3 regions of the Rummeliibacillus sp. JY-2-4R genome follow, and region 3 is predicted to be linked to each of the others. Evidence: riboswitches for the same ligand, from Rfam matches in the RefSeq annotation. Region 3 holds a riboswitch; each other region holds the start of a gene.

Region 1 (11,360 bases), 640 kb from region 3:
AAAAATAGGAACTGAACCTGTTGTATAAAAAAGGTATTCAGGGGATTTTTTAATAGTTCTCTCTATTTGTTGGAACTGTAAAATTTCCTTCACATGCTTAGCTGTTTCCTCTGCAGAAGAGACAACATGGACTTGATCGCCCATTACTTCTTCAATTAATCCTTGAATAATTGGATAATGTGTACATCCTAAAATCATAGTGTCAAACTTTGAATCTTTTAATGGTGCTAATGTTTCTTCTACTAAATTTTTAGCAAATTCTCCTTGGTATTCGCCACTTTCAACAAGTGGAACTAATCTAGGGCATGCTAATGCTGTTATATTACTAGAAGAGTATAATGAATACAATGCATTTTCATATGCACCACTTTTGACTGTACCTTGTGTTGCGATTACTGCAATATTATGTGATTTTGTCGCTTTAATTGCTGCCTGTGCCCCTGCATTGATAACGCCTACAACAGGGAAATTGCAATGCTTTTGTAAACCTTCTAAAGCAACTGCTGTGATTGTATTACAAGCAATTACAAGCATTTTAATATTCATCTTTGCAAGTTGATCGACTATTTGCCAAGTAAATTGAATGACCTGTTCCTTCGAACGAGGTCCATACGGGCAACGTGCCGTGTCGCCTATATAGGTTATCGATTCATTTGGTAAATAGCGAAGCATTTCCTTCACAACGGTTAGCCCACCGACTCCTGAATCAATTACTCCAATGGGAGCATTCACTTTAACCGCCTCTATCCTGGTTCATTTCTTTGTATAGTTTGCTTAATAATATTGAAAGAGATTGAACTTCTTCGTTATTAAAATCTTTTACGATATCTGTCAAGTAGTTTTGACGTTGTTCAATTACTTCTTCAATAATTCGTTCTCCTTCTTTAAGCAAATGGATACGAACAACACGACGATCTTGATTATCTCGAATACGTTGTACTAGTTCGTTTCTTTCCATACGATCAACTAAATCAGTTGTCGTACTGAAAGCTAAATACATTTTATTCGAAAGATCACCAATTGTCATGTCTCCTAGCTCATGCAGCCATTGTAGAGCGATGAACTGTGGTGGTGTAATGGTATAGTTACTTAAAATTTCTCGACCTTTTTGCTTAATGAGAGCAGCAATATGTCGAAGCTCTTTTTCTAGTAATGCTATTTGTTCTATATCATGAGTTATATGATGTTGCTCTTGGTTTGACATGTAGCTTTCCACTCCTCAAAAGGATTACTTAATCCTATTGTGAAGCGTTTAATGAAAAATGGCAAGTGTACTTTTTACTCTAAAGTAAACTCCCCTAATCGGATTAATTCGAGCATTGCTTGTGCACGACTAGATACGCCCAATTTCTGAATAGTATTAGAAATGTGATTACGGACTGTTTTTTCACTTATACCTAGCTCCTTAGCAATTTCCTTTGTCGTATAATCCTTCATTAATAAAAGAAATATTTCGTGTTCTCTTTTCGTTAATATTGAATGATGAAAACGACTCATTTACGTGCGCCCCTCCAATCCCCTCACACTGTAAAGTATGTTAAGAATAGGATTGCGGTGACGGCATTTGCCCGATGAATTTTCGGGGAGAATGATTATTTAATTATTTCTATTGGTACATGAGCGAGTTGTTCTTCTTTCCATGGTAGTGATTTCCCTGTTTTCGGGTTAACTTGAACTAGATTACCTCTGCCCGTAAAGCAAATTTCATCTTTTTCATTCATCCCTAAATAGTGCATATCAACTGAAGATTTACCAATCGTAGCAATTTTCACAAATACCCTTAATTCTTCTTCAAGATATACAGGCTTCACATAATCACATTGCATATCGGCAACAACAGCCATAGATTGTGCACCTTCACCGAACCAATTTTCCATCAATCCTAAATGCTTCATGTACTCTATCCTTGCTTGTTCAAAATAAATAAAGGGCACGGTGTTATTCATATGACCATTCATATCTGTTTCTGAAAACCGCATTTTAATTGGAACGAAGAAAGTAAATTCTTGCTTCCATTTTTCAAAATTGTCTATATATTTTTTTTGCATCCGCTTTTCCCCCTTGATAATAAAATGAATCATTATTCATTTTATTATAACAGAAATAGATTTTCTATCAAATGGAAGCATCCCATGGAATTCTCAATTTCGAATTCATTTGTTCTATAGCATATTCAAATTCTTATAAAAATGTAAAAACTCCGTACTAAAATAGTACGGAGTTTCAAAATTTCTAGTTTACTAGTCAACCATGTTATCAGAACCAAAGAAGTTCTTGAACATTTGAACTGTAGTAGCACGGTTTAATGCTGCGATAGAAGTTGTCAAAGGAATACCTTTTGGACAAGCAGCTACACAGTTTTGTGCGTTACCACAGCTAGCAAGACCGCCTTCGCCCATAATAGCGTTTAAACGTTCATCTTTGTTCATAGCACCAGTTGGATGTGAGTTGAACAAACGAACTTGTGATAATGGAGCTGGTCCGATGAAATCTGAATGACTGTTTACATTCGGACAAGATTCTAAACATACACCACAAGTCATACATTTAGATAACTCATAAGCCCATTCACGTTTGCGTTCTGGCATACGTGGACCTTCACCTAAATCGTAAGAACCATCGATTGGAACCCATGCTTTAACTTTTTTCAATGAGTCAAACATGCGACTACGATCGATTTGTAAGTCACGGATTACAGGGAATGTGCTCATTGGTTGTAATTTTAATGGTTGTGTCAATTGGTCAACTAACGCTGAACATGATTGACGAGGACGACCATTGATTACCATTGAACATGCACCACAAACTTCTTCTAAACAGTTCATGTCCCATGCAACTGGAGAAGTGTTTTTACCATCAACAGTTACAGGGTTTTGGCGGATTGCCATTAATACAGAGATTACGTTCATATTTGGACGATACGGAACTCTGAATTTTTCCCAATAAGGGTTAGAGTTAGCATCATCTTGACGTTGAATTTCAACGTCAACATATTTTTGCGCTTCGTTTCCCATGATTAGTGAGCTCCTTTCGTATAGTCACGTTTACGAGGTTTGATAAGTGAAATATCAACTTCTTCGTAGCTGATTTTTGGATCAAATGAAGGTGTGAATTCAGCAATTGTAGTTTTAAGGAATTTTTCATCGTTACGTTCTGGGAAGTCAGGTTTAAAGTGAGCTCCACGAGATTCATCACGAAGTAAAGCACCTTTTGTAATAACATTTGCTAAAGCAAGCATGTTTTTCAATTGACGAGTGAATTGAACACCTTGGTTTGACCATTTAGATGTATCGTTAATATTAACATGGTTCCAACGTTCTTTTAATTCTTGTAATTTTACAAGAGTTTCTTCTAATTGATCGTTGTAACGAACAACAGTAACGTTTTTAGTCATAACTTCACCAAGTTCTTTGTGAAGTAAGTATGCATTTTCGTTACCATCTAATTTTAATACTTCTTCCCATTTAGCTTGTTCTTCTTTAACAGCGTTATCGTACATAGATGAAGAAAGATCATCAACGTGTTTATCAAGTCCTTGGATGTAATGTACAGCATTAGGACCTGCTACGCTACCGCCGTAGATAGCTGAAAGTAATGAGTTCGCACCAAGACGGTTACCACCGTGTTGAGAGTAATCACATTCACCTGCAGCAAATAAGCCAGGAATTGTAGTTTGTTGATCGAAGTCAACCCATAGACCACCCATTGAATAGTGAACTGCTGGGAAGATTTTCATTGGTACTTTGTGTGGGTCATCACCAACGAATTTTTGGTAGATTTCGATGATACCACCAAGTTTAACGTCTAGTTCATGTGGATCTTTGTGAGAAAGATCTAGATAAACTACGTTTTCACCATTAATACCAAGTTTTTGGTTAATACATACGTCGAAGATTTCACGTGTTGCAATATCACGTGGAACCAAGTTACCGTATGCAGGATATTTTTCTTCTAAGAAGTACCAAGGTTTACCGTCTTTATATGTCCAAATACGGCCACCTTCACCACGAGCAGATTCTGACATTAAACGTAATTTGTCATCGCCAGGAATTGCTGTTGGGTGAATTTGAATCATTTCACCATTTGCGTATTTTGCGCCTTGTTGGTAAACGATTGATGCTGCAGAACCAGTATTAATCATTGAGTTAGTAGATTTACCGAAGATGATACCAGGACCACCACTAGCCATGATTACAGCGTCAGCACGGAATGCTTTGATTTCGTGAGTTGTTAGGTCTTGTGCTTTAATACCTTTACATACGCCTTCATCATCAAGAATTACGCCTAGGAATTCCCAGCCTTCGTATTTTGTAACTAATCCTTCAACTTCCCATTTACGAACTTGTTCATCAAGTGCATAAAGAAGTTGTTGACCAGTAGTCGCACCAGCAAATGCTGTACGGTGATGTTGTGTTCCACCGAAACGACGGAAATCTAACAAACCTTCTGGTGTACGGTTAAACATAACACCCATACGGTCAAACATATGGATAATAGATGGTGCAGCATCGCACATTGCTTTAACTGGTGGTTGGTTCGCTAAGAAGTCCCCACCATAAACTGTATCATCAAAGTGGATCCATGGAGAATCCCCTTCACCTTTTGTATTTACGGCACCGTTAATTCCGCCTTGCGCACATACAGAGTGTGAGCGTTTTACCGGAACTAATGAGAATAATTCAACCTCTGTGCCCATTTCAGCAGCTTTCATAGTAGACATTAAGCCAGCTAGACCGCCACCAACGACTATCAATTTGCTTTTAGCCATGTTTTTTTCTCACTCCTCGTTCGAATAGTAATCAAGCGCTTACAAGTGGCCTACTGCTTTTCGATTAAACGAAAGCAAATAGAGCCATTACACCGATTACAGATAACACTACAAAGAAAATCATTGTGATGTAAGTTGCAACTTTTTGTGATTTTGGAGATTGTGTAATACCCCAGCTCACTAAGAATGACCAAATACCATTAGCTAAATGGAATGTAGCTGAAATAATACCTAATGCGTAGAATACTACCATGATTGGGTTTGATAGTACATTAGCCATCATATCATAGTCAACTTCTGTTCCAAGTGCTTTTTGGATACGAGTTTGGAAAATATGCCATGCAATAAAGATTACAAGGAATACCCCAGTAATACGTTGTAATAGGAACATCCAGTTGCGGAATGTACCAAAACGTTTGTTATTTGGTTGAGCAGTAAATGCAATGTACAAACCATAAAATGCATGGAACATTAATGGAATGTAAATGATGAACCACTCAAGGAACCATAAGAATGGTAAGTTCCCCATAAAGTTACTTGCTTTGTTGAATGATTCTGCTCCGTGTGTTGCTTGGAAGTTTAATAACAAGTGTTGCGTCACAAACAATCCTACTGGAATAATTCCAAGAAGAGAATGCAGACGACGCAAATAAAACTCTCGATCTTTCGACAAGACTGTTACCCCCCTTAGTACTAGGAAACAAGTGCGTCACCTTTTTGCCATGCTTTTGTAACTCAGCATCTATTGACTGCTTGCTTCATAATGGTACAATATTATGACAAGTTTATTGTACTCTCAACATCCATTAGCGTCAAGGTAACATAAACTATTTATATCAACCCTTTAGTTCTTTGATATTCTCGAAAAGGTACATAAATTTCTCTTTTAAATCTATTACTTCTTTTCAAGACAAAAATTGGACAAAAATTTATGAAAGAAGGATTTCAATGTCTACTCAACAAAAAAATGAATTTACCCAATTTGGCTACGAATTAATACGCGATCATGTACTATCTTCAGTTTTAGGTAAAAACGAAGAAGATATACTATATTGGTGTGGTAAAGAATTAGCGCGTAAATTTCCGCTATACGAATTAGAGGAAGCTGTAGACTTTTTTAAAGAAGCTGGATGGGGAGATTTATCGATTGATAAAGTGTCTGCAAGTGAAGCTTTTTGTACTTTATCTGGTGATCCTGAAATCCTTAAATTTGATCAACGTTGTTTCAAATTAGAAGCAGGCTTTTTAGCTCAACATCAACAAATATGCTGCGGATTCCTCACTGAGTGTTATGAGGAGACAAAACCGAAACTATCCGTTGTGAAATTTCATATAAAATGGGATTTAAAAGATAAAATTGAAGGATAAAGTAAAAGAATTTCAAAGAAGTGTGTAAAACACTTCTTTGAAATCCTTTTTTTATTCATTTTAACAAATCGCTTATTGTTGAGCGATTTTTTCTTGGATTGAGAGGTTAAATTCATCATGCAATGCATTTGCTGCTTTTAGCATATCTTCTTGTGGTACAACCACTGATACTTTAATTTCGCTAGTACTAACCATTTTCACCGGAATTCCTTCGCGATATAAACGGTCAAACATCGAAGCAGCAACCCCAGGATTTGAAACCATACCTGAACCTACAATAGAAACTTTTGCAAGATCACCTTCATGGTCTAAATGGTGATAACCAAGGGTTTTTTGATGCTCAGATAATACATTTAAAGCATCTTGTAAATTTTCTTTTTTCACTGAGAAAGAAACAGAAGGCTCTGTTCCTTCAATAATAGATTGAACAATAATATCAACATTAATATGATTTTTGGCTAATGTTGTAAATATATTGGCTAATGAGCCAGTATAAGCTTTTTCATAATAAACAGTTAATCGAATAATATCTGATTCAAACGCAACCCCACGAACCACTAAATCTTTTTCCACAGAAACTTCCTCCTTCAAAATGGTGCCTTCTACTTCCTCATAGCTAGAACGTACTGACATTTTGATATTATGATTTTTAGCAACCTCTACTGATCTTGGGTGCAAAACACCTGCTCCAAGATTAGCTAGTTCTAGCATTTCGTCATATGACATTTCTTGTAGCTTTCTCGCACCTTTTACATATCTAGGATCACTCGTATACACACCATCAACATCGGTATAAATATCACATCGCTCTGCATCAAGTGCGCTTGCTAAAGCTACAGCTGTTGTATCAGAACCGCCACGTCCCAGTGTAGTAATATTGCCTTCATCATCAATCCCTTGGAATCCAGCTACTACTGCAACTTTCCCAGCTTTTAGAGCTTCTTTTAAAGCATTTGGCGCTATATTCTCAATGCGCGCATTGCTAGGCACATGTTCTGTAACGATTCCTGCTTGCCAACCAGTGAATGATTGAGCCGCAATTCCTAACTTATGCAAAGCCATCGTTAACAATGATATAGTTACTTGTTCACCTGTTGTTAGTAAGACATCCATTTCTCTTTTTGAAGGTGTTTCAGAAATTTCGTGGGCCATTTCAACAAGTTGATCTGTTGTTTTACCCATTGCAGATACAACAACAACAATTTGATAGCCATTTTGTATTTCATGTAAAATGCGCTGTGCGACATTCATGATTTTTTTTGTTGTCGCGACGGATGTACCGCCAAATTTAACCACTAAAGTATTCATCAAAACGCTCCCCTACATAGTTATATGTGGGCGATTTTCACAATGATTTCTAAAGAAAAAAGAGCAGCTTATCACAAATGTGATTAGGCTGCTCTTTGCATGCACGTTCTATAGAACATTCATGTGAGATAGCCCTCCAGAACCGGAATCGATTCTGACAATTCTACATTTCTTCAATGTAGAACCAGCAGCAAGGTGGAATTAGCAAACTTGCAACTTCGGCGGCCTCCCCTTTCGCCGACCTTCTAAGGATCTATTCATCCTCCAGTCGGATACTCTTGAAATCCGCGCCTCTATCATCACTAAATCAGTGATTTTTAATTGGTGTTATTAAGATACCATACGAATGACTATCTATCAATCATTTTCCCGAAAAAAAGTCAATTATTGTATGAGATAGAGTTTTTGGTACACCTGCTTCTTGCAGCTCTTCAAAAGTTGCTTCTTTAATTTTCTTAATAGAACCAAAATATTTCAATAATTGCTGTTTCCTTTTTGGGCCAACTCCTGGAATCTCATCTAAAACAGAAGTTATGGCGTTTTTCTCATGTAATTGTCTATGGAATGTTATGGCAAATCTGTGCACTTCATCTTGTACTCGTTGTAATAGATAAAATGCTTCACTTGTGCGTTTCAATGGAATGATTTCAGGAGGATTGCCATATAAAAGTTGCGAGGTTTGATGCTTATCATCTTTAGCCAAACCTGCGATTGGAATGTCGAGTCCTAATTCATCTTCTAAAATTTCTCGCGCAACCTCCATTTGTCCTTTTCCTCCATCCGTCACGAGTAAATCCGGTAAAGGTAGGCCTTCTTTTAACACTCTAGTATAACGTCTTCGGATAACTTCGCGCATCGCACCATAATCGTCATGGGCTTCCGCATGTTGGATTTTAAATTTGCGATAATCTTTTTTACTTGGTTTTCCATCTATAAAAACAACCATAGCTGAAACAGTATCTGCTCCAAATATATGGGAATTATCAAATGCTTCAATACGAATAGGTGTTGCAATATTCATAGCTTGTCCAAGCGCTTCACATGCACCAATTGTTCGTTGTTCCTGTCTTTCAATCAATTGGAATTTCTCTAATATTGCTACCTGAGCATTTTTTGAAGCCAAATCTAATAATTCCTTTTTTTGTCCTCTTAATGGTTTTATTACTTTAATATCTAATACTTGTTGAAGCACTTCATCGTCAATTTCCTGAGGAATAAGGATTTCTTTTGGTTTTATATGTTCAGTTTTTTCATAGAATTGCCCGACATACGTCAAAAACTCTTCATCAGGCTCACCATAAGATGGAAATAGTGATACATCTCGCTCGATTAATTTTCCTTGTCTGACAAAAAATACTTGAACACACATCCACCCTTTGTCTACTGCATAGCCGAAAACATCTCGATTGGTAAAATCATTCGTTGTGATTTTCTGTTTTTCCATTACTGCTTCAATATGTGCAATTTGATCTCTGTATTCTTTAGCACGTTCGAAATCAAGTTGTTCAGATGCCTCTATCATTTTCTTTTGTAATTCATCCTTGACAGTAGTATGTCCACCATTTAGAAAACTAGTGATTTCTTGTACCATTTTCGTATACGTTTCTTTTTCAATTTCTTTCACACATGGTGCTAGGCATTGTCCAAGATGGTAATACAAACAAACTCTATTTGGCAATGTCTGACATTTACGCAATGGATACAGTCGATCTAAAAGTTTCTTTGTTTCATTGGCTGCGTATGCATTTGGATAAGGTCCAAAATATTTACCTTTGTCCTTTTTGACTTTTCTAACGGTAAGTAATCTCGGGTATTTTTCATTGGTAATTTTAATATATGGATAGGTCTTATCGTCTTTCAGCATGATATTATATTTTGGATCATGTAATTTGATCAAATTTAACTCTAGTAAAAAGGCTTCTTTGTTTGATGAAGTGATAATATATTCAAAATCTTCTATTTCACTTACTAGACGTTGAGTTTTACCATTATGTGTTCCTGTAAAATAAGAGCGTACTCTATTTTTTAATACTTTCGCTTTTCCTACATAAATTACCGTACCTTGACGATCTTTCATTAAATAACATCCGGGTTGATCGGGTAAAATTGCTAATTTTTGTTTAATTAATTCATTCATCAAATCACCTCATAAAAGGGCTTGTCCAGATTATGGAAATATAAACTATAGAGCACAGAGTATGAGCCTCTTCTACTGCTTAGGAGTCTGAGTAAACATTTTCATTCAAATTTGGTGTTAATTTGAAGTACTTATCTCCATCTAAGATTTCTAGTCAAAATATAAATAATAAATATTTTATATTGATACATTATTCAATCGTAATAGACACTTGCTAGATACTAATCCTATAAGAGACTCCACTCAGAAACTTCGGTCTACTATTTATATAATAATTTAAAACAAAATTGCTCTTCTTCATATAAATGAGGAAGAGCAATTTTACTAATTATTACTTCTTTAATTAAATTTTACTTATTGGACAACCTCTTAGTATATCAATCCAAAGACTTAGGCGTGTTTTTGGATGAATTCAGCTAATGCTTCTTTTGGTTGGAAACCTACAGTTTTGTCAACTTGTTGGCCATCTTTGAACAATAATAATGTTGGGATTGACATAATACCGAATTGGCTAGCTGTTTCTTGGTTTTGGTCAACATCAACTTTTACGATGTTCACTTTACCTTCTAATTCTTGATCTAATTCTTCAAGGACTGGAGCGATCATTTTACATGGTCCGCACCAAGTTGCCCAGAAATCTACTAATACTAAACCGTTTGCAATATCATTTGAAAATGTTGCATCTGTTGAATGTACAATTGACATAATTTAATTTCCTCCTTAAAACTCTATGTATCGGTAGTGTAGCATAAAAAGAATGTCGAGCGCGACTGTTCTGCTCACCACTCCATTATTTTAACATAATATAACGCTTCTAATGAAAAAAAGAAACTCTGCATATCACTTAATAATTGCAGAGTTTCTTATGTTTTAAGAATTAACCGCTACTTTTTTGAATTCTTCAATTAGCAAAGGTACAACTTCGAATAAGTCACCTACGATACCATAATCTGCCACTTTGAAAATATTCGCTTCTGGATCTTTGTTGATAGCAACAATGATTTTAGAGTTCGACATCCCCGCTAAGTGTTGGATTGCTCCAGAAATTCCACAAGCGATATATAAATCTGGTGTTACAACTTTACCAGTTTGTCCAATTTGCAATGAATAATCGCAATAATCTGCATCACAAGCTCCACGAGATGCACCAACAGCTCCACCCAAAAGTTTTGCTAGTTCTTTTAATGGTTCAAATCCTTCTGCACTTTTAACACCACGACCACCAGATACGATGACTTTCGCTTCTGATAAATCAACACCCTCAGCAGCTTTACGAACAACTTCTTTGATTACAGTGCGTAGATTCGTAATTTCAACTGATTGGCTTGAAACTTCACCTGAACGAGAATCATCTTTTTCAAGAGGTGCAATATTATTTGGACGAATTGTGATAAATACTAGACCTTCTTTAATCTTCACTTTTTCAAATGCTTTACCAGAATAAATTGGGCGAATAAATAATGCATCATCCCCATCACCTTCAATTGCTGTAACATCAGAGATTAATCCACTTTGCAATTTACTAGCAATTTTTGGTGATAAATCTTTTCCCAAAGCTGTATGACCGAACACGATACCATCTGGATTTTCTCCCTCAACAACTGCCATAAATGCTTGGCTAAAGCCGTCAGAAGTGTATTGTTTCAGATGTGGATGTTCTACAGTTACAATACGGTCTGCTCCATATTGAATGAGTTCTTTACCATACTCTTCAACAGCATCTCCAATTAGAACGCCAACTACTTCACCACCAGAAGCAATTGTTTTTGCAGCTGCAAC
Region 2 (11,360 bases), 460 kb from region 3:
TTCCTAATACCACAACAACAAATAATATCATCGCTACATATACTAGAATTGCTAGCTTACCTAGTGGAATTAATGATTTAACACCAAAAGTTGAAACCGTTACAGCAATTAATGCGAATACCCCAATTGGAGCAAATTTCATAATTGTATTTGTTACCCAGAACATAGCATCTGCTACTCCTGAGAAGAAGTTTAGAACTGGTTTACCCTTTTCCCCAATGGCTGCAACGCCTAAACCAAATAGTACAGAGAAGAAGATAATGGCAAGCATATTACCTTCTGCCATAGATTGTATAATATTTGTTGGAACAATATGAATTATTGTCTCTGCAAAACCGCCGCCTTCTTTTACAGTATGGCTCGTTTCAACATAAGAGGAAATATCCCCTTTTGTTAAATGTTCCATGTTTACGCCAACACCAGGTTGAACGGAATCAGCTAAGACAAGTCCGATAATAATTGCAAATGTTGTTATAACTTCAAAGTAGACAATTGTTTTAATACCAAGCTTACCAAGCTTTTTGAAGTCCCCTTGACCTGCAACACCAAGGATTAAAGTAGAAACGATAATTGGTACAACAATCATCTTAATCATATTCATAAAGATTGTACCAAATGGTTGTAGATATTTTGAAACGTTTTCATTTCCGTAGAAAACAGCTCCAACTATAATACCAAGAATTAGCCCGATCAAGATTTGCCAAGCTAATCCTAATTTTTTCTTTTTCATTAACAAATCACCCCTTAAATATGTGGTTGTTACTTTATTTTTTATGAATTGTTAAAACTTTAATTTAATTATATAAGGGACTTATGAAATCCGACAATATCCGACATTTTTTAGAATAAAAAATTCTTAAAAAGTATATTTTAATATGCTTTTTCTATTAAATAGATGGGTACCATATCAAACTGAGATTAATTTTTACACATTTTTACTCATTTTGGTTTTTTCTTGAACTTTTCATTTGCATCTACGAAAAGGACCTGCATAAACTTCTTTACATTTATTTTCATTTTCTTTGGCGCCGATCCATTCTCTTGAATTGTTCTCATTAATGTCCTTATTTCAGTAAACTCAAAATATCGAGGTGCGTAATATTCAAATTCTGGATTTGTATAATCTACTACCCCAAGTGTTGCTAAGTTATTCATTGCTGAAGATATTGTCCTGCGAATTCGCTGTTCAATCGCTTTACTTTCTTTGATAATTTCAACACCACTAAATTTTGTTTGGCTTGCCAATTCTTCATATATATCTTTTAATGGGGGAATTTGTATTGTCTTTTTTTCCCTTGAAGACAAAAAGTCAATAATGGAGATAATATCATCACTTCCTGCCTCCCCCACAATACCCATATCATTTAGTATTGAAGAAACAACGTCTTTCATCGTACGTCGAGACTCTTCTATCGCCTCTTCTTCAAAGTTTAGAATAGACTTTCTAATGTTTAAAAGAGACTTCTTTAACACAAAGCGTTCAGATGTTTTCCTTAATACACTTTGTACTTCAATTCTATTAATTGGTTTGTGTATAAAAAACTCGATATCCTTTTCATACGCCTCTCCAATCATTTCCTTATTTTCAACTTGGGAAATCATGACGAAATGACCCCTAAACCCTTGTTTACGAAGTTGTTCAATCGTTTCAATTCCATCTAATCGTGGCATTAGTAAATCAATTAACACAAAGTCTGGGTCTGTTGATAATATTGGCTCCAAAGCATTCTCTCCACTATCAGCTTCCCCAATTATGACACCCATATCCCCTTCAAGGATAATTTGTTTTAGCATACGACGGCTTGCTGTATCATCATCTACAATAAAGTATCGCAAGGTTATTCAACTCCCTTTTGTATATTCTTTCGAGGAATTTTAATATGAAAAACCGTTCCTTTCGCTGGTCGTTCGATATGGATATTACCCTCCAGCATCTGGACAATTTCTTGTACATGTGATAAACCGATGCCAGTTGCCGCCACGCCTTGTTGGTTATATTTTGTTGTATATCCAGGTTCAAAAATAATATCTATATCTTCCTCAGAAACTCCTTTGCCTGTATCCATTAGTATAAAGTGGACCATTTCCTGCTCTTCAACAATGCGGAGTTCTATATTTCCCTCATCTTCTATCGCCTCAATTGCATTGGCTGTTAGGTTATTGAGAATGGCAAGTAAAGGGATTTGTTGAGTTAGTGCAAAATCTATTTTATTGTCGACAGTAAAACTAATCCTCTTATTTAACATTTCACTATATTTCATATTTGCATTAATAACGAATTCAACAATATTCGATAAATGATAGACTTCATCAGTTTTTGATTTCGACATTTTTATCTTTGATAATCCCGAGAAAATCCTTTGGGCATCTTTCTTCACTTCATGAATTTCCTGGGAAATGTGCAATGCATTCACACTTAATTCCTTTGCTTGTTCTTTCTTGAGTATTCGATATAAATCGAAACTATCTGCCATGATTTGTTCGATATGATTCATCATTTTTTGCAAATAAAGTGTTTCAACATACAAATCTGAACCAAGTGTAAGTTGTTCATTTAACTGCTTGCGTTGTTCAGTAATAATGATAGAACTATAAATACCTACGACAAAGAAGCTTCTTAGAATGGCAACAATTATAATTAAAAGCCAATCATAACTATCTAATATTGCATTAGGTAAGATTAAATAACGTTCAATATGTTCTGTACTGTTCGATATAATTTCAATTAAAGCAGCGATAATGCCCAATTTTAATGGTTGATCGATTACCTTTTCTACCTTTAACAGTTTAAACAAACAAACATATACCAAATAGTAGGAAAACGCTGGTAGATTTTCTACAAAACTAACTGAAAATAAAACATTGTAAATTATATTATCTGTAAGAAGACGAAACATGACCACTATTATTCCTGTTGTAACACCCGCACTAATTACAGATTTAGGAACGCGAATCAACAATAAGAGTAGGAATGTAATACTTCCTACACCAAAACGGAAATTTTCGCCATTAAAAGGAATTATCTTTATCTCACTACTAACTGCAGTAAATACTGCAATCAATAATATCCATATTGTTTCAGATTTTAACCATTTTGATAAAGTAAATTTCATGGTAAATCACCATCACCTAATTGCAAGTTTAAAAATTTTACATATAGCCTATTTTAACATTTTAACTAATATAAAGAAAAATATTTATTAATTAAGCAAGATAGCCCTTACAAAGATAAATAACCTCCACATTTACGAATGTAGAGGTTAGGTCTCTTTATGCTGTAATTAGTTAATCATACGTTTGACTAATTCACGATTACGCTCTTTAAAAATTTCGTTATGAGAAGATACCAGTCCATAAGCCGTTGCATTTGGTTGAATATATGTTTTTGCTTTGTTGACTGCATTGGCCGCATCTTGAAATGCTCCTGTAATTAGATTGACCTTTCCATCATAACTTACAATATCTCCAGCAGCGAACATTCCTGGCACAGATGATTCTCCAAATGCATTTCCTTTAATATAAAAGTGATCTACTAATTGTACACTTACGTCGCTATTATTCAATAATGTGGAATCTTGCTCAAATCCATGATTGATAATAACAGCATCCACTTCTATATGAATCGATTTTTCCGTCTTATTATTTGCTAGTACTACTGATTTAATCAGATTATTTTCATCATTAGCTATTAGTCGTGTAATAGATGTATTGCAATATACCTCTGCGTCGCTTGCAAGTAGTTGTTCAACCTGCGATTCATGTGCTGGTAAGTTTTCCTTTCGATAGCTCACATACACTTTTTTAGCTACTTGCTGTAACTCGTTTGCCCAATCTACAGCCGAATTACCACCGCCTGAAATAAGTACAGTCTGATTCTTAAAACGTTGCAAAGATTTAATTGTGTAGTTGAGATTCGACACTTCAAATCTTTCGGTACCTTCAATATTTAACTTTTGAGGATTTAAGATACCACTTCCAATAGCAACAATTACTGTTTTAGAATAATGGTCTATGCCATTTGTAGTCATTAGATGGAAGAGCCCATCAGAATTCTTTCTAATTGCCTCTACTTTCTCTCCTAATATGACAGTTGGTTGAAATGTAAGGCCTTGTGCGACTAATTGTTCAATAAGATTTGCACTAGTTAGGGGTTTGTGTCCCCCTACATCCCAAATCATTTTTTCTGGGTAGACATGAAGTTTGCCCCCTAAATGTGGCTGATATTCGATTATCTTTGTTCTCATCCCTCTTAATCCACTATAAAACGCTGAGTATAATCCAGCTGGTCCACCACCGATAATCGTGACATCAAAAATTTCTTCTCTTTTCATTCTCTGCACTCCTACCATTTATAATTTTTATTTATAATTTTCCGGAATTTATTAACATTTAGAATTGATTTTACTATAAAATGCAAATGATTTTCATTCTCAATTGTAATCAACAATATCCATTTTGTAAATGGCACTTACTATTGATTGGCTTATAAGTCCTTAAAACTCATAAGCGCTCTTTTATTCGACAAAAAATTTGACTAAACAAAGAGTAGGATTTACAATTATCTCGAATTAAAGATATTTTCGAAAGAATTTTTGAAAGGAAGATAACAATGCTTAGAAAAGTTGATTATAACAAAATGGGTACTAGCCATCTAGGTTGGTTAAACAGTACATTCCATTTTTCATTTGCAGAATATTATAACCCTAACAACATTCAATTCGGAGCTCTACGTGTTATTAATGATGATTTAATCGCTCCACATACTGGATTTGATTTGCACCCTCACCGAGACATGGAGATTATTTCTTATGTTGTAAACGGGGCTCTTACTCATCAAGATAGTATGGGAAACAAACATACAATTACGCGTGGCCAAGTACAATATATGAGTGCGGGTACTGGCGTTTTCCATAGTGAACATAATAATGATGACGATGAACTTCGTATGTTACAAATTTGGATTTTGCCTGACAGATATGGCCATACACCACATTATGGTGAGTTTCTATTCGAAATGAATGAACGTAAAAACAAATGGCTCCATATGGTATCAAACAAAAACGGTACTGCCCCTATTCAAATTAACCAAGATGCAAACCTTTACTCAGTAGAACTTGAAGCTGGTAAAGAAATTGACTTTGAAGTTGCAAAAGGTCGTCAAGCATATCTTGTTGAAATTGAAGGACATGCGAAGATTAATGATGTAAATCTTGAAACACGTGATGGATTGGAAATTGTTGAAGAAAACATTCATATTACAGCTGAAGATACAGCACATATTTTGGTCATTGAAATGGCAAAAATAGACTAACAGAAAAGGAATTGCTACCTGAATACAACGTCAGGTGGGCAATTCCTCTTTTATTTAGGCTTATTTATATTACATTCACTTATTTTAGCGCGTGTTGCAAGAAGGCTTTTGTACGCTCATGCTTAGGATGATTAAATACATCATCTGGGGTTCCGTCTTCTACAATTACACCTTTATCCATGAAAACAATACGGTCAGATACTTCGCGGGCAAATTCCATTTCATGTGTCACGATAATCATCGTCAATCCCGTTTGTGCTAATTCTTTCATTACCTTTAACACTTCACCAACCATTTCTGGGTCAAGTGCTGAAGTAGGCTCATCAAATAAAAGCGCATCAGGCTGCATAGATAATGCCCTAGCAATTGCTACACGTTGTTTTTGACCACCTGATAATTGGTTTGGTCTCGCATTTAAATACCGTTCCATACCAACAGTATTTAAATACTTCATCGCTATTTCAGTCGCTTCTTCTTTTGAACGTCTTAATACCTTTGTTTGACCAACAATACAATTATTTAAAACATCCCAGTTATTAAATAAATTGAACTGCTGAAAAACCATGCCAAGATGTGTACGGTAATCATTAATATCATGTTTTTGATCAAGAATATTAGAACCTTTATAAATAATTTCACCGCCTGAAGGCGTCTCAAGTAAATTAATACAGCGTAGTAGGGTTGATTTACCAGATCCAGATGATCCTATGACACTTACTACCTCACCTTTATGTACTGCAAAATTAATATCTTTCAGTACTTCATGTGAACCAAAGGATTTACTCAAATGTTTGATATCAATAATTTTTTCCATCATACGTTCTCCTTTGCTTGCGATTTACGTGATGTAGGACGAGCAATTCCTGCTTCGTCAATCATTTGATAGTTAGCTTCACCTGCTAGCCTACGCTCGAAGAAACGTAAGATTTGAGTTGCAATAATTGTCATTACTAAGTAGATTAAACTTGCAATAATGAATGATTCAAAGTAACGGAAGTTGTTTCCTGCAATCGATTTTGTTTGAAAGAACAATTCAGTTACACCAATTACATTTAATACCGATGTATCTTTGATGTTCATAACATATTGGTTTCCTGTTGCTGGTAAGATATTTCGCATAACTTGTGGCAATACTACGTGAATCATTGTTTTCCAATGATTCATCCCAATTGCACGAGCTGCTTCAAATTGACCTTTGTCAACACCAATAATTCCGCCACGAACGATTTCAGCCATATATGCGCCTGTGTTTAATGAAACGATAAAGACTGCCGCAAATGTTCGATCCATATCAAGTCCAAACAATAGGTCTGAACCGTAATAAATAACCATCGCTTGAACAATCATAGGCGTACCACGGAAAAATTCAACATAAATTGATAAGATTGTGTTGATGAATTTAATCAACCACTTTTTAGTGCCTCCTGTCCCTTTTGGAATCGTATTGATGACGCCAATAATCAAGCCGATTAATGCGCCTAAAATAGTCCCGATTGTAGAAATAACCAGTGTCATCCAAGCGCCTCGTAAGAACATCGGCCAGTTATTCGTAATGATATTTATAAACCATTCTAATGTCATCTTTATTTTCCTCCTTAAAGACAAACACTACCGACTGCTTCATTCACAATCGGTAGTGTTTTTAAATCTGAAAGCTATTTAGCAGCTGGTTGATTTTTGATCGCATCATCCATAATTTTGATACGTTCTTCTTCTGAAATACCTTTTAGAATTTCATTGATTTTCGCTGTTAATTTGCTATCTTTTTGTACACCTACAGCAATTGCAGTGTCTTCTTCTGATGTTTTAAATCCATTACCGTCTGCAAATTCGACCATTGCAAATTTATCATTAGCCGCTGTAGCTGACACTGCTTCAGGCTTTTCAGATACATATGCATCTATTTTGCCTGCTTCAAGTGCTACACGCATAGCTGGAAAGTTATCCATTGCTGTTTCTTTTTTAACCCCTTTAATTTGGTCAATCACACTGTAGTGGAAAGTATTTAATTGAGCAGTAACTTTTGCTCCATTAAAGTCAGCAATTGAAGTTGCAGTTTCGTATTTGCTGCCTTTCTTCACAACCATTACTAAGTTTGATTTGTAATATATATCAGAGAAATCTATTGTTTGCTTACGCTCTGCAGTTGGTGACATGCCAGCGATAATAGCATCAATTTTGCCAGATGTTAATGATGGTACTAGACCATCCCATTCTGTTTTAACGATTACTAATTTTTTGCCTAATCCATCGGCAATTTCCTTTGCAATTTGAACATCGTATCCACCTGCATACTCCGCATTTCCTTCAATAGCAACTGCACCATTAGAATCATCCGCTTGTGTCCAGTTAAAGGGTGGATATCCTGCTTCCATTCCTACAGTAAAGGTATCCTTACTTTCACTACTTCCTGATGATTTAGAATCTTTTGAATCTGATGAGCCGCATCCTGCTAATACAAGAATGGCCATCAATAAAACACTAGATAATAATGCCCATGTTTTTTTCATATTTCCCTCTCCCTTTAAAAAGAATACCCCTTATAATCCGTGCTAAGAGTAAAAATGGCTATAAAAAAAGGACTCTGAGTTGAACTCAGGTCCCAGAATATTCTCTAGTCCTAAATCCTCTACTTTTATCCCATAATGAGATAGCACAACTCAATAAACCAGGGAAGTTTATTGAGACAGTCCTGCAATTATTCACTGCAGACCCAGCATGTAACCTTGAGATCAATTACAAACTTCGGCAACATTTCCTTCTTCTTAAGTTTCATCGTTTTCTCTAACTCCGCTAAGAACTAATAAATATCGCGCCTCTACCTCACTAAAATAAGTGAGGTTGTATATTATTGTTGTGAACAGTCTACAATACTAGCATTCTCATGTCAACTAGTCTTACATTTTTCTTAGACTTTCATTCAATTCTACTTGTAGATTCCCATAGGCTATAATTATTCGCCCTCTTTTAATATATCTGCATCCACAAATTGAACTTCTCCAGTCATTGCATCAATTTTTTGGATTCTCCCTTTATTTTGGAAAGAAACAATGTAATCTAATCCATATACTGTAACTTCTTCATCTTCCTCATCATAACTAAAAGTCCGTGCAAGCTTCATTTGTAGTTGTTCTTTAAATAGAGCATCTGCTTGTTCTAATGTTATGTTTGGATTCATATCTAAAGAAGTCAATTCTAATTCGTTTGGTAATGTAATGGTGCAATCACGGATAAGCCCTGTATATATACCGACGTTTACATGGATTGAATAATCTTCAATACGAATGCCTTTGTGATAACGTATAAAGGTAAATGTTGTGAATGGTTCAAAATCGATGTCTTCTTCATCAAAGTCATCCTCAACATCCTCTTCCATCATTTCAAGCTCTTCAAAGAATTGGCGCTCTTCTTCAGATAAATCTTCTTCACTTAAAATATCGAAGTCATCTTCCTCTTCTAACTGTTCTTCTAGTAAATATTTTTCATGTATATCCCCAATTACAGTTTCTAAGAAAATTTTCGCATTGTTTTCTAAAAGATCTACGGGTAATTCTGCATCTAATTCTGCCCATTTCACCAATGACTCATAGTCCAGTTGCATTTCATCAGTTTGCTCAATTTTAATAATTGGTTCAGAAAGGCTTATATTATTGGCGTCCTCTGCTCTGTACCAGTAGCGTCCACTCTCATTTACTACTTGATACATATCATTTGTAACACCTAGTAAACTTTCAATAGATTTAGTAACTGTTACAGCTTCAAACGCATGTGCATCCATAAAATCACCAGTGAAAGCTGCATCACCAGAAACGATGTGACCATCTACATGAACACCCATAAATTCTTTTTTAGGATAATATACAAGCTCCATCTCGCCATTCTCTTCATAAATACCAAGCTCTACTAAGGTATGCTGACAAATAATATTTTTTGCATCTTCTGCTGAGATTTGAATATCTGGGTATGCCAATTGATAGTAGGATTGGAATAATGTCGCTGAAAGTACAAAGCCTTGCTTGTTTATTTCAATAGTTGCACCGGAATTAGGTAAAAATAGATTTAGTGCAACATCTTTTGCTTCAAAGACAATCAAATAAGATATGCCGTTCCATTCAGTCATCATATTAAAATGTAAGGAATCACGGCAAAACTCTTTTACAAAATCTTCTGCACATCCTATTAACTCATCAGGTGTCAATTCTTCATATTCATCTAAAGAAATATCATTATTTTCCATAATTTCATCCATATCAATCATAAATGACGTTAGCTTTTCATCGTCAGATAATTCGATATAACCGTACGTCAAACCTCTATGTGCATCTACAATTTGGCCAATGGACGAATCATCTTCATCAAGGTCAAGTTTAACAACTGGTCTTCCAATGATATAATCTCGTAATACATATTCCCAATTTTTCATTAGTTGCTTCCTCTCATCAATCTCTCTATTCTTCTTTCATTCTATTATAGATGTATAATTTAAAACTATCATAATTTCTATATTTTCTTAAAAATTGATTTTAACATAAATATGTATAACCTTCTTATGGAAATTAGAGTAGTAACACTAAAAGAGGCTATCCATTTTATTGGCAGCCCCTTTTTCTTATATTTATAAGTTGGTAACAAAATAAATCAATTTCAACTACAGATCAAATTTTTCAGTTGGCGTAACTTTTTAGTCTCATCGGAAGAAAATTTTCAACTATATCGTTAACTAGCATGTCACCCCTGAATCATTAAGCTGTTTTTCATATTGCTCGATTTCTTCAAGCGTATCAGCGTACCAAATACCTGTAAATCTTGAATTCACTGGTACGTCAAAATAATCGCCATCATAATAACACAACGGGAATAGTACTCCCTTTTCAATAAAATATTGAATAGCTTTATAGAAGGACTCATTATCTCCTCTCGAACAGTATGATAAAAACTTATTAGCTGATTTACCAAGTTGTTCATGTAAAATTAACATGGATGTGGATCCATTTTGTCTGAAATTTAAATCGATTGCTTTTATTTTTCCATCGTTTGTAACAATTAAATCAAAGCCCGCAATCCCTTTAAATCCTTTCTTGACTCCAAACTCCATAATCTTTCTTCCAGCATCAATTACCTCTTGTGGGACAGAATTCACTAATATATTGCCATTATAATATCCATCTGCATCTGTAAGTTGTTCAGAAGCCCCAAGATAACGAATACCTAAATCTTCTGAGTACAAGTATTGACAACTATAATTGTCCTTTGCATCAAGCATTTCCTCTATAATAATTGTCTCTGTTTGTTCTTCCTGGAAACGTTCTATTGCGACTTGTAATTGTTCATCAGTATAACAAATCATAACACCATAACCACCAGATGTAGGTGTATCATCACCAGGTTTTAGAATTAGAGGAGTTGACCATGATTTCAACTCATCGACTAACTTATTTCCATTTATAACAACACGTCTAGGGACAAATTGTTCAGGTACAATTTCCCCTAAATATGCCTTGCTATTTAAATAATTAAAAACATCTGCATCCATCCAATATAAATCACGTGCTATTTCATCCTCATCATGGATATAGTGAAACACAATTTCTTTCTGCTCTTTTTCCCAAGTTTTTAATACAGCTGCATACTCTTTTGCATTCTCAAATTGATACGGTTGCTCAGGGAGATTAATGCCGAGGATATTAAATAATTGTTTTGCTTTATTTGTTTGAGTTGCCTTGTGAACTAAGGTGGGGAGATCTGAAATTACTATTTCTCTCGCTGTTAGAAAATTAGATTGATCTGTATCTTGTGGCATCCATGGATTTTCACGAAAAGATGTCCTTGAACAATATACGACATCTTCACCATACAATTGCTTTAATGTATATTTAGGTTTAATTTTCAATCTATTCATTTGACATACTCCCTCCTATAATAAACTGTATTCTAGATAAATTTATGCTTAACTGTATCTATGCCTATAAGGTGCTTTAAGCATAAGCAAGCAACTTAACACCTTATTAGTTATGTACCCCATTTTAAATTTCCGAAAACGCTATCATTA
Region 3 (11,360 bases):
CGGCTGGAATGATAATACTTCTAATTGCTTGCCAACGAGTTGAGCCTAATCCATAAGAAGCTTCTAAAAACTCAAATGGGACTCCTTTAATGGCATCATCAGAAATACTAGCAATCGTAGGAAGAATCATAATACTTAGCACGATAATCCCTGCTAACAAACTAAATCCTACTCCGCCCATTTGATTACGTAATAATGGAACGAGGATGGTAACTCCCAAAAATCCATATACAACTGAAGGTATACCTAAAAATAATTCTAAAACGGGTTTTACAAAAGTAGAACCAAACTTCGGAGATATATAGTTATTAAATATAGCAATCCCTATTGCAATTGGGGTACTAATAATCGTAGCTCCAATTGATACTAAAGTAGAACCTACAATAAAAATCAATGCACCGTACGATTTCTTCTCAGGATCATTTGGACTCCAGTTTGTGGATGTAATCATATCCCAAAATGAAATATTACCATTAAAGAATGATTGAAGTCCCTTACCACAAATGAATACGATGATTGAGAGAGTTGCGACAACAATTAGAAGCCCACAAATTGTTGCGATGGTTTTGCCGAGTTGTTCACTTACAAAATAATTTCTTGATTTTTGCCCCTTCACCTTATTACCACCTTACAAATGGAAAAGACTGGACAGTAGCCAGCCTCTTCTTTTTTGTTCAATATTATGTTGCCTGACGGAAATTATTTTAAATCAGACATTGGGATATAACCCATTTTCTTAACTGTATCAGAGAATTCATCACCAGTTACGAAGTCGATAAATCCTTTAACTGCTTCTTTAGGTTCACCATTTGTAATCATATATTCATATGCCCAGAATGGATATTTTTTTGCTGCAACGTTTTCGTTAGTTGCTTCTACATCATTAATTTTTAGCGCTTTTAAAGCATTTGCTTTTTCGCCTACTAGATAAGACATTGCAAGATAGCTAATAGCACCAGGAGTAGAGTTAACAGATTGTTCTACAGCACCATTTGAATCTTGAGCTGTTCCAAGACTATCGTCGATTTTAGCGTTTTTCATGAAGATTGATTCGAATGTTGCACGTGTACCTGAAGATGCTGGACGGTTGATAATGTTGATTTTTTCATCGTTACCGCCAACTTCTTTCCAGTTTTTAATTTTACCAGAGAAGATGTCTTGAATTTGTGCTTCAGTTAAAGAATCAACTTTAACATCTTTATTTACTACCATAGCAAAAGCAATACCTGCTACTTTGTTATCAACAAGTTTACCTGCCTTAGATTTGTCTTCTAATTTATCAGCTGAAGGAACATCAGAGTTACCAATATCAACTGCACCAGAAGCTACTTGGTTTACACCAGTACCACTACCGCCACCTTGTACAGTTACTGTTAGATTAGGGTTTGTACCTTGAATTGCATTTGCAGCTTCTTCTGCTAGAGGTTGTAGAGCAGTTGAACCAGCTGCTGTAACTGAACCAGATAATTCTGTAGTTGCTGGTTTTTCAGCTGTTTTATCTGTACCGCTTGTTTTTGTATTATCACTGCTAGTTTGAGCATTGCCACATCCAGCTAAAGCACCTGCTATTACTAAACCTGCCATTGACATTTTTAAACCTGAAAACTTCACTTTCTTTTCCTCCCTTTATCGAGTCCGTTCTGTTTATCTTGCCTCTTACAAATCCCATATTAAAGGTGAAATGTTATCCCACTGTGTATTTAATATTAATTTAAAGTAAATCTATTTTTGGTATATTTACATTGCGTTTACATTAACCAATACAGAGGGTATATTTCATTACATAATATTCCCAATTATTTATTACCTTTTTATCCAATTCCTCCCGTCTCTAATTTTTTCACCTTGTTAGAAGTATGGATAGATTAGCATTTATCATACGAGTCAAATATTACCTACTTTAAAATAGTAATTAACTTGTCTTGTTTGAATGGTTTGTTTCAAACAATAAGCACATAATAAACTTGTGGGTTTTTAGTTTTTCTCATTTTCATATTTCGATACACAATAGGCAATTAACCGTTCAATTAAAAACGGTTAGTTGCCTATAAAAATTCTAATATAAACGATTCAAAATACGCTCTTGTCCAAAAAATACATGAGAAAAACTAGTCCTTTTTTAGAGCTACACATCAAAAATATCACTACTTTTCAACATTATTTGTTTTGCCGTCATCATTGCGGGTATATGTAAAACGAAGTGATAAAAAACTCTAAAAAACGGAGGTAATTATTTATGAGTAAAAAAGTTTTAGGTGTTTATGATACGAGAGTGGAGGTTATTCGTGCGATTCATGACTATGAACAAAAGGGATATTCGTTAGACCAACTTTCAATTGCGACGAATACAAAGGACTTCCCTTCCCCTGCCGCTATCGAAAATGAAACAGGCGTAACTTCTGAAGATTTTGGCGGTGCAGATGTGGATGAGGATAAAGGATTCTTCGAAAGTCTTCTTTCCGTTTTCCGTGGTGATTTTGATGTAGACGGAAGAACTTATTACGAATATTTACTAGGACTTGGTTTGGGTGATGCAGAAGCACGTAATTATGCAGAAGAAATCGATGACGGGAAAATTTTACTTCTTACCGATAATGTAGCAGCTAGTTTATCCAACCCAACTGATCCATTATACGAAAGGTCACCACTTAATTCTTATGGAACAGATGAAGAACACTCACTGAAACTTCGTGAAGAACAACTGAATGTAGAAAAAGAACCTGTTCAAACCGGCGAGGTCGAAGTTCATAAGGAAGTGGTTGAAGAACAAAAAACAATTAATATTCCTGTTACACATGAAGAAGTGTATGTGGAAAGACGCAAAGTAGATGATGAGGTAGCAGCTACATTAAACACAGCAGATCCTACTACACCAATAGATTCAATAGATGGTGATGAATCTATCCGTATACCAATAGTGGAAGAAAAAGTTGAAGTAACGAAAAAACCAGTGATAAACGAAGAATTAGTTATTGGAAAGAATAAGATAGAAAAGACCGAACAAGTTACCGATCAATTAAAACGTGAAGAAGCAAGAATTGAAACAAACGGTGATGCAATTATTCATGAAGACAGCGCACGTACTGATCAAGACAAATTCTAATAATACTATTAAATGGTGAATATCTTTAGGACATATCTTAGTATTATTTTCTATATTATAAGTGTTGCAATCACATGAAAATACTGGTATGATTTAACCAACTAAATATTCACTTATTTCAATATTCTTTTGAAGTAAGGATAGAGGAGCATATATCATTAGTACACAATGCAAGAATGATGAGATTCGATGACCATTGTGAAAAGGGATATTTGCCGAAGTGGAAAGAAACTCATTCATCTTGAAGCTGGTTCTGTTATTGAATAAATACAGAACTGTCATGTAGGAAACTATATGGAGGGCTATCTTACGCACAGAAATAATTTTGTTTTATTGTTTCTACTGCAACAACGTAGCCACGTTGTTGCTTTTTTGCGTTATCTTACTAATTGCCCTTCTCCCTCTAGTTTATTTTACAAATAATAATAAAGGGTGTGGAGAAGTAATGAATTTTGGACAAATATTAACTGCGATGGTAACTCCATTTGATCAAAATGGCGACATTGATTTTCAAGCCACTAGAGAACTAATTAATTACTTAATAGATAATGGTACTGAAGGTTTAGTAGTAGCCGGTACAACTGGTGAATCACCTACTCTCACTTCAGACGAAAAAGTAGAATTGTTTAAATTTGTTGTAGAAGTTGTAAATAGACGAGTTCCAGTCATTGCTGGTACTGGATCAAATAATACAAGAGCTTCAATCGAGTTAACAAAACAAGCAGAAAATACAGGTGTCGATGGCATCATGCTCGTCGTTCCATATTATAATAAACCTTCCCAAGAAGGATTGTATCAACACTTTAAAACAATTGCTGAAAGCACAAAACTTCCTATTTTACTTTACAATATCCCTGGTCGTAGTGTTATCAATATGTCAGTCGATACAGTCGTTCGTCTTGCGCAAATTCAAAATATCGTTGCCATCAAAGATGCAGCTGGTAATCTAGATGCAATGGCTGAAACCATTAGCCAAACACCTGCAGAATTTAGTGTTTACACTGGCGAAGACAGTTTAACATTACCTGCAATCGCTATTGGTGCTACTGGGGTAATCTCTGTTGCATCTCATATCATTGGAAATGAAATGCAAGAAATGATTACAAAATTCAAAAGCGGTAAAACACAAGAAGCAGCTGCAGATCACCGTAGACTTCTTCCGGTTTTCAATGGTCTATTTGCAGCACCAAACCCAGCACCTGTCAAAGCTGCATTAAATCTTAATGGAGTTGTTGTTGGCGGAACTCGCTTACCGATTATTCCTTTAAATGATGAAGAAACAAGTCAATTAAAAGAAGTTTTGCAAGCAGTGAATGAAAAAGCGGCAACTGTATAATAGATAAATAGCAAAAACCCTGTGCATCCACTTAGCACGGGGTTTTATTTTTACTTTTTTACTAGTAAGCTTTCTGATTATGAGAACAAAAGAGCAAGGCATAAATATCCTCTTTTTATAGATTGCATCACATTATCTGCCTAACTGAATACAATGATTGAGGAAGCCTAAAAAAAGGAATGATTAAATGAATTATCACTACTATGCAAGTTCATGTCCTTATTGTGCTAATCAAGCAATGTATAGCACAGGTAATATGAATAATATGTATGGAATGCCTGTCCAGCCTTACTCTCCTTCTCCTTACAGTCCAAATTTTTCGGGACAATTAACACCATACGATATGGGATATGCACCTGGAATGGATTTTCCACAGCAACAAAATAATCCTCCAATTGTCTTGAAGGATTATGGGCCAAATCCGTTTGTCGTAAACATTGAGCAAGCGACAAAACAAAACAATAATTATCGCACCGCTTTATGGACGGGTGATCATTTACAACTCACCTTAATGAGCATTGGTGTAGGAGATGACATTGGTTTGGAGGTTCACCCTCACCTCGATCAATTCATACGTATTGAAGAGGGGCAAGGAATCGTGAAAATGGGTAATAGCAAAGAAAATTTAAATTTCCAAAGAAACGTTGCGGATAATTATGCGTTCATCATCCCTGCTGGAACATGGCACAATTTAATCAATACAGGTGATAGACCGATCAAATTGTACTCAATCTATGCTCCAGTTCAGCATCCACATGGGACAGTTCAACAAACGAAACCTGTGGAAAATCATTGAAGAGAAGATTCTTTTTGCCACAATTTAAGTCAAATACTTTCCAATGATTTTGTTGAATTGCCTATTAAAAATCATAAATACAAGCTTTTGTGTAAGACTGGACCCTTACTTATATAAGTGAATTAGAAATAATAAAAAAGATAAGAACTCCAATTCAGAGTCTTATCTTTTTTTGTTCGGTAAACATTTTAACCTATAAAGTCCCTTCTGTCTCCGCTTCCCATCGGTCAATTTCCTCTTTTACAATAGGTGCGACTTCCGTTCCTAATAATTCAATTGCCATAAGTACATCTTCATGTGGCATGGATCCAACTGGTACATGGAGCATGAAACGAGTGATTCCAAGGTTTTTACGAAGGAAGATGATTTTATCTGCGACAGTTTTCGGATCCCCCACATACAAAGCACCTTCTAAACTGCACGCTTGTTCAAAGGTTTGTCGAGTGTATGGTCCCCAGCCTCTTTCTCTCCCCAATACATTCATTGCTTGTGCAGTGGATGGATAAAATTTTTCTTTTGCAAGTTCTGTAGTTTCAGCAATAAATCCATGGGAATGGGAAGCAATCTTCAACTTAGATAGATCATGACCAGCTTGTTCTGCTGCCCTATAGTAAAGTTGGACTGACCTTTCAAAATATAACGGACTCCCACCAATGATTGCTAATGTAAGTGGCAATCCAAGAAAGCCTGCTCGTATAGCTGATTCCGGTGTTCCCCCACTAGCAATCCAAATAGGTAGTGGCTCTTGTACAGAACGAGGATAGACCCCACGATTATTAATCGATGGACGATGTTTTCCAGTCCATGTGATTTTTTCAGATTCTCGAATTTTTAATAATAAATCTAATTTTTCATCGAATAACTCATTATAATCTTGTAAATCATATCCAAAAAGTGGAAACGACTCGATAAATGAACCACGACCAGCCATGATTTCCGCACGGCCATTGGAAATCGCATCGAGTGTTGAAAACTCCTGATAGACACGTACAGGATCATCTGAAGATAATACAGTAACCGCACTTGATAATCGAATATGTTTCGTCTGTGAAGCAGCTGCTGCAAGAAGTACTGCTGGTGCAGAACATGCATAATCTTCGCGATGATGTTCCCCTACTCCAAAAACATCCAATCCCACCTTGTCTGCAAGTACAATCTCTTCTACAACCTCTCGTATACGTTCGGCATGACTTTTCACTTCACCTGTTTGAACATCAGGCGTTGTTTCAACAAACGTTGTTATTCCTAATTCCATCAATTTTCCCCCTCATCTAAAATCTTTCATAATCACTTGAATAGTGTCATTATAAATCAACTGAAAAAATAATCCTAAAACTAGGATACATTAAATTACATATTGCATCACTATACTTTTAAATGATTTATGAAACAATCACAGCTATATTCTCTTTCTTTATTCTATTATCTAAAATCTTCTGTTATTGCTATAGACAAGTTGTCTGCATTTCAAGTAGTTAACATCCATTCTTCTTTATTTATTAATTAGATGAAAGTTATATGAAAAGGGACAAGTTGATTGAAAAAATTTTTAAAACAATCACAGATAGTGACCTAAGTTTCCATCTTTTTGATTCAATTTAGTTTCACGTGGAACTGTCCGCTCGAAGATATATAAATTAATTTGCTATTTAAGTAGTAATTACTCTCCTTCTTGTGCAATTTAAATATTCGGATTTTTCATTGAAGAAAACAGACTTAAGTTGTCATCAGAGTGAATAATACAAACTCTTTTTTATAATAGAGGCTTAGTCATGTTTACTTATCGGTAAATTTATTGTACATACACCAAGGAATTCACTAAAATAAACATATCGAGCATTCAGGAGGAAATTTTATGCATCCATTAATAGATATTGGTCTTAACATAACAGAAAAGAGTTTTTCAAAGGATTACAACGAAGTGATTGAGCGGGCAGTTCAAAATGGTGTTGGCAAAATGATTCTTACGGGTTCTAGTGAAAAAGGTAGTAAAGCTAGTCTAGAAATCGCAAAACAATATCCCACAATTCTTTATTCCACAGCAGGGATTCATCCTCATGATTCAAGTCTATTTAACCACCAATCCATCGATGTTTTAAGACATCTAGCACAAAATAAAGAAGTCGTGGCGATTGGTGAATGTGGATTGGATTTTAATCGAATGTACTCCCCTCAAGATGTTCAGGAAAAATGTTTTGTTGCTCAGTTGGAGTTAGCAAGAGAACTTTCCATGCCACTCTTTTTACACGTTCGAGATGCACACGAACGTTTTGTAGAAATCATGAAAAATTACCCAGATCTAATTGAAAAGGCAGTCGTTCATTGCTTTACAGGGAATGCATCGGAAGTCAAAACCTATGTATCAATGGGATTTCATATTGGAGTTACAGGATGGATTTGTGATGAAAGAAGAGGTATGGATTTACAAGAAGCTGCAAAGTTCATCCCACTTAATCGCATAATGGTCGAAACAGACGCTCCCTATCTAACACCCCGGACATTGCGTCCAAAGCCAAAACACGGTCGAAATGAACCAGCTTTCCTCCCACATATTGTTGAGGAAATCGCCAAATATATGGATGTTACGCCAGAAGAAGTAGCTAGACATTCTTTTGAGAACACCAAACGATTTTTCCACCTGTAAAAACGAAAAAGTCCCCTGTTTTGGGGACTTTTTTGTATGGTACTTTCCTCTATAATCCTCTATATCTAAACGTCAATCCTTTTAAGAATTTCCGCGCAAAGTTATCACCGCATTCTTTGTAATTACGATGAGCAGGGTTTCTTAAAATAGCGCCTAGTTCACCTTTTGATACTGCGATTCCACCTTCGTCTAGAATATCTAGCATATCTTCCGTTTTTAATTGAAGTGCTACTTTTAGTTTCTTTAGCAGCATATTATTAACATGGTCTTTTTTATGGTTTGTTGGCTCAGAGACATTAGCTTGTCCTGGCTTAGGTTGTTGAGGTCCTCTTTTAAATGTAACAAAGCCATTTAAAAATGCTTCTAACTTTTTGTCATTGCATTTGATTTGGTCTTCAGATTCTTCCATTTCATAATCATCATACTCATCTTTTGATTTGGTAAGAATTTTTAATACTTCTTCTTTCGTTACTTGCACACCGCCAAGTTTAAAGATTTCTACCATATCTTTATCTTTGATATCAAATGCATATCGTAATCTGATTAATATATCGTTGTTTTCCATTGATCATCTTCCTCACTAATTGTTTAATTACTCCATTAAAAAAAGTTACTAGTCAAACATCATTGTATTTATATCATCAATATTTCCAAATTACTAACTGGCAATCCTCCATATGATGATAAATCTGAACTTTATGTAGCTATAAGAAAATACACAAATAAAAGTGTATCATTTCAACATCGTAATTGATACTTTCATGGTTTTTTATCATATGGCATCTTTTGTATGCTAAAATAAAGAAAATAAGTTAACTTACCGTCATTATTAGTTAACATAAAATCCAATCAAACCGGGGGTTGAGTTATGTATAGGTTACGAGGTCACCATATTTTTTGTCTACTAGGTTATCGAGGAATGGGGTATTCCAAAGAATATGTTGAAAATATGACACGCTTACATCATATTTTAAGAGAAAATCCCGAGACGTATATTCAACTTGTACATGGTCCAGATCAATTATGCGAAAAGTACCCGAACTCCGGTAAATACCACTGCCAAGATTATAACATTTTTGAAAGAGACGCTGTTATTTTAGAAAAAATCGGATTAAAAATTGGACAAATTGTAAAGTGGAAGGACATTGAATCCCATGTCCAAAAACATGTCATACCTTCTGATATTCAAACAGTTTGTGAAACTTGTTCGTGGCGTTCTTACGGATATTGCGAAGAAGGGGTTCAACTTATTATTGATGGAAAAGGATTAACAGAGATTAAATAATTTCTTTACCTAATATATGAATAAAAGAACCATCCTTTTTGATTATAAAAAAAGGATGGTTCTTTTATATATTCTTTTATATTTGCGAACTGCAGGTGAATTTTTTTCAGCCTAATTACCTTACTTTATTAAGGAAATCGTTTTAATCGGTTCATATTTTGGTGCTTTTTCTAGATTTGTTTTATATAAAACAATTTCATCTGCTATAAAAGATAAAGGCTTCTCATGAAACGGGTTATACTTTTCTAACAGATTCGTATTGAATTCTCCATTTCCTGACCATTTTCTTGCGATTGTAATATGCGGATGATATGGACGAGTTTCCAAGGTAAATCCGACTTCCTCACATTTTCTATGAACGATTTCTTGAAGTTGAAATAATGCACTTTCATGATTTACTGCTCCCCAAAAAATCCGTGGTGATTTTGTATTGCCAAACACATTAATCCCTTGAATCTGTAATGGAAAGACTTTTTCATTTTTAATACCTTCACTTACTCGTTCGATGACAGTTTGCAGCTTTTGCTCATCTACTGCCCCAAGAAAAGCAAGGGTAATATGGTAATCGTTCATATGTACCCACCGATCAAACAAAAAAATTTGTTTGAGATCTTCCATTTCATTTTGAATAGTTTGTTTAATTGAATCCGGCAATTTTACGGCCCAAAAATAATGTGTACTTTTATCCACGGTATCCCTCTTTTATCTTTTTAATCATAGGTTTCGTAAAAATTGATGACAAAATACAGCTGTTTTTTTGTTTTTTTTAAATCCCCTCGAAACTTCGTTCAAATTTCACATTTATCTTATACAATGTTAATTGTTAATAAAACCAGCCTATATTTTAATTTTCGTAGTCTTAAGGTGAAAATCATCATTAAAATTCAATTTTAAGGAGAAGACTAGAGAGGAAGAATAATCTGCACCTGTTGCAACAGGCAAAAGTGGAATTTAAAAAATGAGTGGTGATTGCAAATGTTTGCCATAATGGCGAATAAAAAAAGATATTTACATAAACTATCTATTCTAATTGGTTTCATTACATTGTGTATGTATATTTTAACCCTATTTCCAAAAGAGGCCTTTGCCCATGCTTTTATCGTTAATTCGAGCCCTGCTGAAAATGAAGTATTATCCACAACACCCGAAAGATTTTATCTTCAGTTTAACGAGTCGATACAATCTGGGTTTCATTCAATCGAAATTTTGGATTCTTCGGGAAAAAAAGTACCATTAGAAAAGACTCGAATCGATGAGAAAAATAATACAATTCTTGAGGCTAACATAAACGAAAAGTTACCAAATGGCATTTATACGCTTCAATGGAAAGCCGTTTCTGCAGATGGACATCCAATTCAAGGGGTCATCCCCTTTAGTATCGGTACAGCTCAAAATAAAGCGAGCGCTGTGAAAGCAGTAACTTCTAGCTATATGCCAGAAGCAGATTTACTATTTCTACGATGGCTTTTATACACCAGCTTTGCCCTATATATTGGTGGTGTTATTTTCCACCTCTTTATAGTTAAAGCGAAGCAAATGGAAGACTATAATGTCATAACTTCCAAGTCAAATCGAATCATTTGGTTTGCATCGCTCGGTATGTTCATGAGCTTATCGCTAAATCTTCCATTACAAACTCGTATTGATGCAGGTGTATCTTGGCTAGAAGCATTTAACCCTAACCTATTGAATATAACTTTGAATCAAACTTCATTTGGCACTATTTGGTTCGTCCAAATGCTTTGTATCGTTGGACTTTTGATTGTTGTCTATATGGGTAAGCGACGAGAAACTTCTTATAAATATTGGATATTCTCGGTTGTATTTTTTGTAGCTTTACTGATTTCAAAATCACTGACAAGTCATGCAGGAGCTTCTCAATATAAAATCTTAGCCATACCACTAAATTTTCTTCATTTACTAGCTGCAAGTGTTTGGGTAGGATCACTACTCTATATCGCATGGCTTTTACCAATTAGCCGTAAAGTACAAATGGATAACGAAAAAGAACTCTATTGGAATTCGATTCATCGATTTTCGTCTATAGCTTTTATAGCAACTGCCGTCCTATTACTAACAGGAATCTATGGAAGTCTGGCATATATTCCAACATTCTATTCTTTCGTTCACACATATTACGGTAAAGCCTTGATGGCCAAAATTATATTGTTTGCGGTAATGATTATTTTCGGTGCA

The links. Region 3 has a riboswitch for lysine ahead of dapA (4-hydroxy-tetrahydrodipicolinate synthase). Riboswitches for the same ligand answer to the same signal wherever they lie in the genome.
Region 1: it holds a riboswitch for lysine, as region 3 does, so the genes downstream of both, ACWV26_RS14120 (aspartate kinase) here and dapA (4-hydroxy-tetrahydrodipicolinate synthase) in region 3, are expected to answer to the same signal.
Region 2: it holds a riboswitch for lysine, as region 3 does, so the genes downstream of both, ACWV26_RS19625 (transporter substrate-binding domain-containing protein) here and dapA (4-hydroxy-tetrahydrodipicolinate synthase) in region 3, are expected to answer to the same signal.

What each region holds. Positions count from the first base shown of each region.
Region 1 covers NZ_CM132623.1:2,874,022-2,885,381, forward strand. Annotated here, with positions in the region: gene racE (glutamate racemase) at 1-732, opposite strand, end outside; gene ACWV26_RS14085 (MarR family winged helix-turn-helix transcriptional regulator) at 734-1,204, opposite strand; gene ACWV26_RS14090 (helix-turn-helix domain-containing protein) at 1,279-1,497, opposite strand; gene ACWV26_RS14095 (acyl-CoA thioesterase) at 1,593-2,048, opposite strand; gene sdhB (succinate dehydrogenase iron-sulfur subunit) at 2,241-3,014, opposite strand; gene sdhA (succinate dehydrogenase flavoprotein subunit) at 3,017-4,768, opposite strand; gene ACWV26_RS14110 (succinate dehydrogenase cytochrome b558 subunit) at 4,833-5,441, opposite strand; gene ACWV26_RS14115 (DUF2507 domain-containing protein) at 5,717-6,136, shown strand; gene ACWV26_RS14120 (aspartate kinase) at 6,209-7,444, opposite strand; lysine riboswitch at 7,566-7,748, opposite strand; gene uvrC (excinuclease ABC subunit UvrC) at 7,806-9,581, opposite strand; gene trxA (thioredoxin) at 9,972-10,286, opposite strand; gene ACWV26_RS14135 (electron transfer flavoprotein subunit alpha/FixB family protein) at 10,452-11,360, opposite strand, start outside.
Region 2 covers NZ_CM132623.1:3,968,637-3,979,996, forward strand. Annotated here, with positions in the region: gene ACWV26_RS19590 (cation:dicarboxylate symporter family transporter) at 1-730, opposite strand, end outside; gene ACWV26_RS19595 (response regulator) at 940-1,836, opposite strand; gene ACWV26_RS19600 (ATP-binding protein) at 1,839-3,113, opposite strand; gene ACWV26_RS19605 (NAD(P)/FAD-dependent oxidoreductase) at 3,282-4,331, opposite strand; gene ACWV26_RS19610 (pirin family protein) at 4,610-5,311, shown strand; gene ACWV26_RS19615 (amino acid ABC transporter ATP-binding protein) at 5,391-6,125, opposite strand; gene ACWV26_RS19620 (amino acid ABC transporter permease) at 6,125-6,892, opposite strand; gene ACWV26_RS19625 (transporter substrate-binding domain-containing protein) at 6,967-7,821, opposite strand; lysine riboswitch at 7,955-8,140, opposite strand; gene ACWV26_RS19630 (hypothetical protein) at 8,265-9,734, opposite strand; gene ldmS (L-aspartate--L-methionine ligase LdmS) at 10,032-11,210, opposite strand.
Region 3 covers NZ_CM132623.1:3,509,262-3,520,621, forward strand. Annotated here, with positions in the region: gene pstC (phosphate ABC transporter permease subunit PstC) at 1-616, opposite strand, end outside; gene ACWV26_RS17230 (phosphate ABC transporter substrate-binding protein PstS family protein) at 700-1,590, opposite strand; gene ACWV26_RS17235 (YsnF/AvaK domain-containing protein) at 2,237-3,103, shown strand; lysine riboswitch at 3,237-3,416, shown strand; gene dapA (4-hydroxy-tetrahydrodipicolinate synthase) at 3,549-4,439, shown strand; gene ACWV26_RS17245 (cupin domain-containing protein) at 4,627-5,235, shown strand; gene ACWV26_RS17250 (LLM class flavin-dependent oxidoreductase) at 5,429-6,490, opposite strand; gene ACWV26_RS17255 (TatD family hydrolase) at 7,091-7,879, shown strand; gene ACWV26_RS17260 (DUF1456 family protein) at 7,929-8,444, opposite strand; gene ACWV26_RS17265 (DUF1284 domain-containing protein) at 8,748-9,164, shown strand; gene thpR (RNA 2',3'-cyclic phosphodiesterase) at 9,285-9,854, opposite strand; gene ACWV26_RS17275 (copper resistance CopC/CopD family protein) at 10,140-11,360, shown strand, end outside.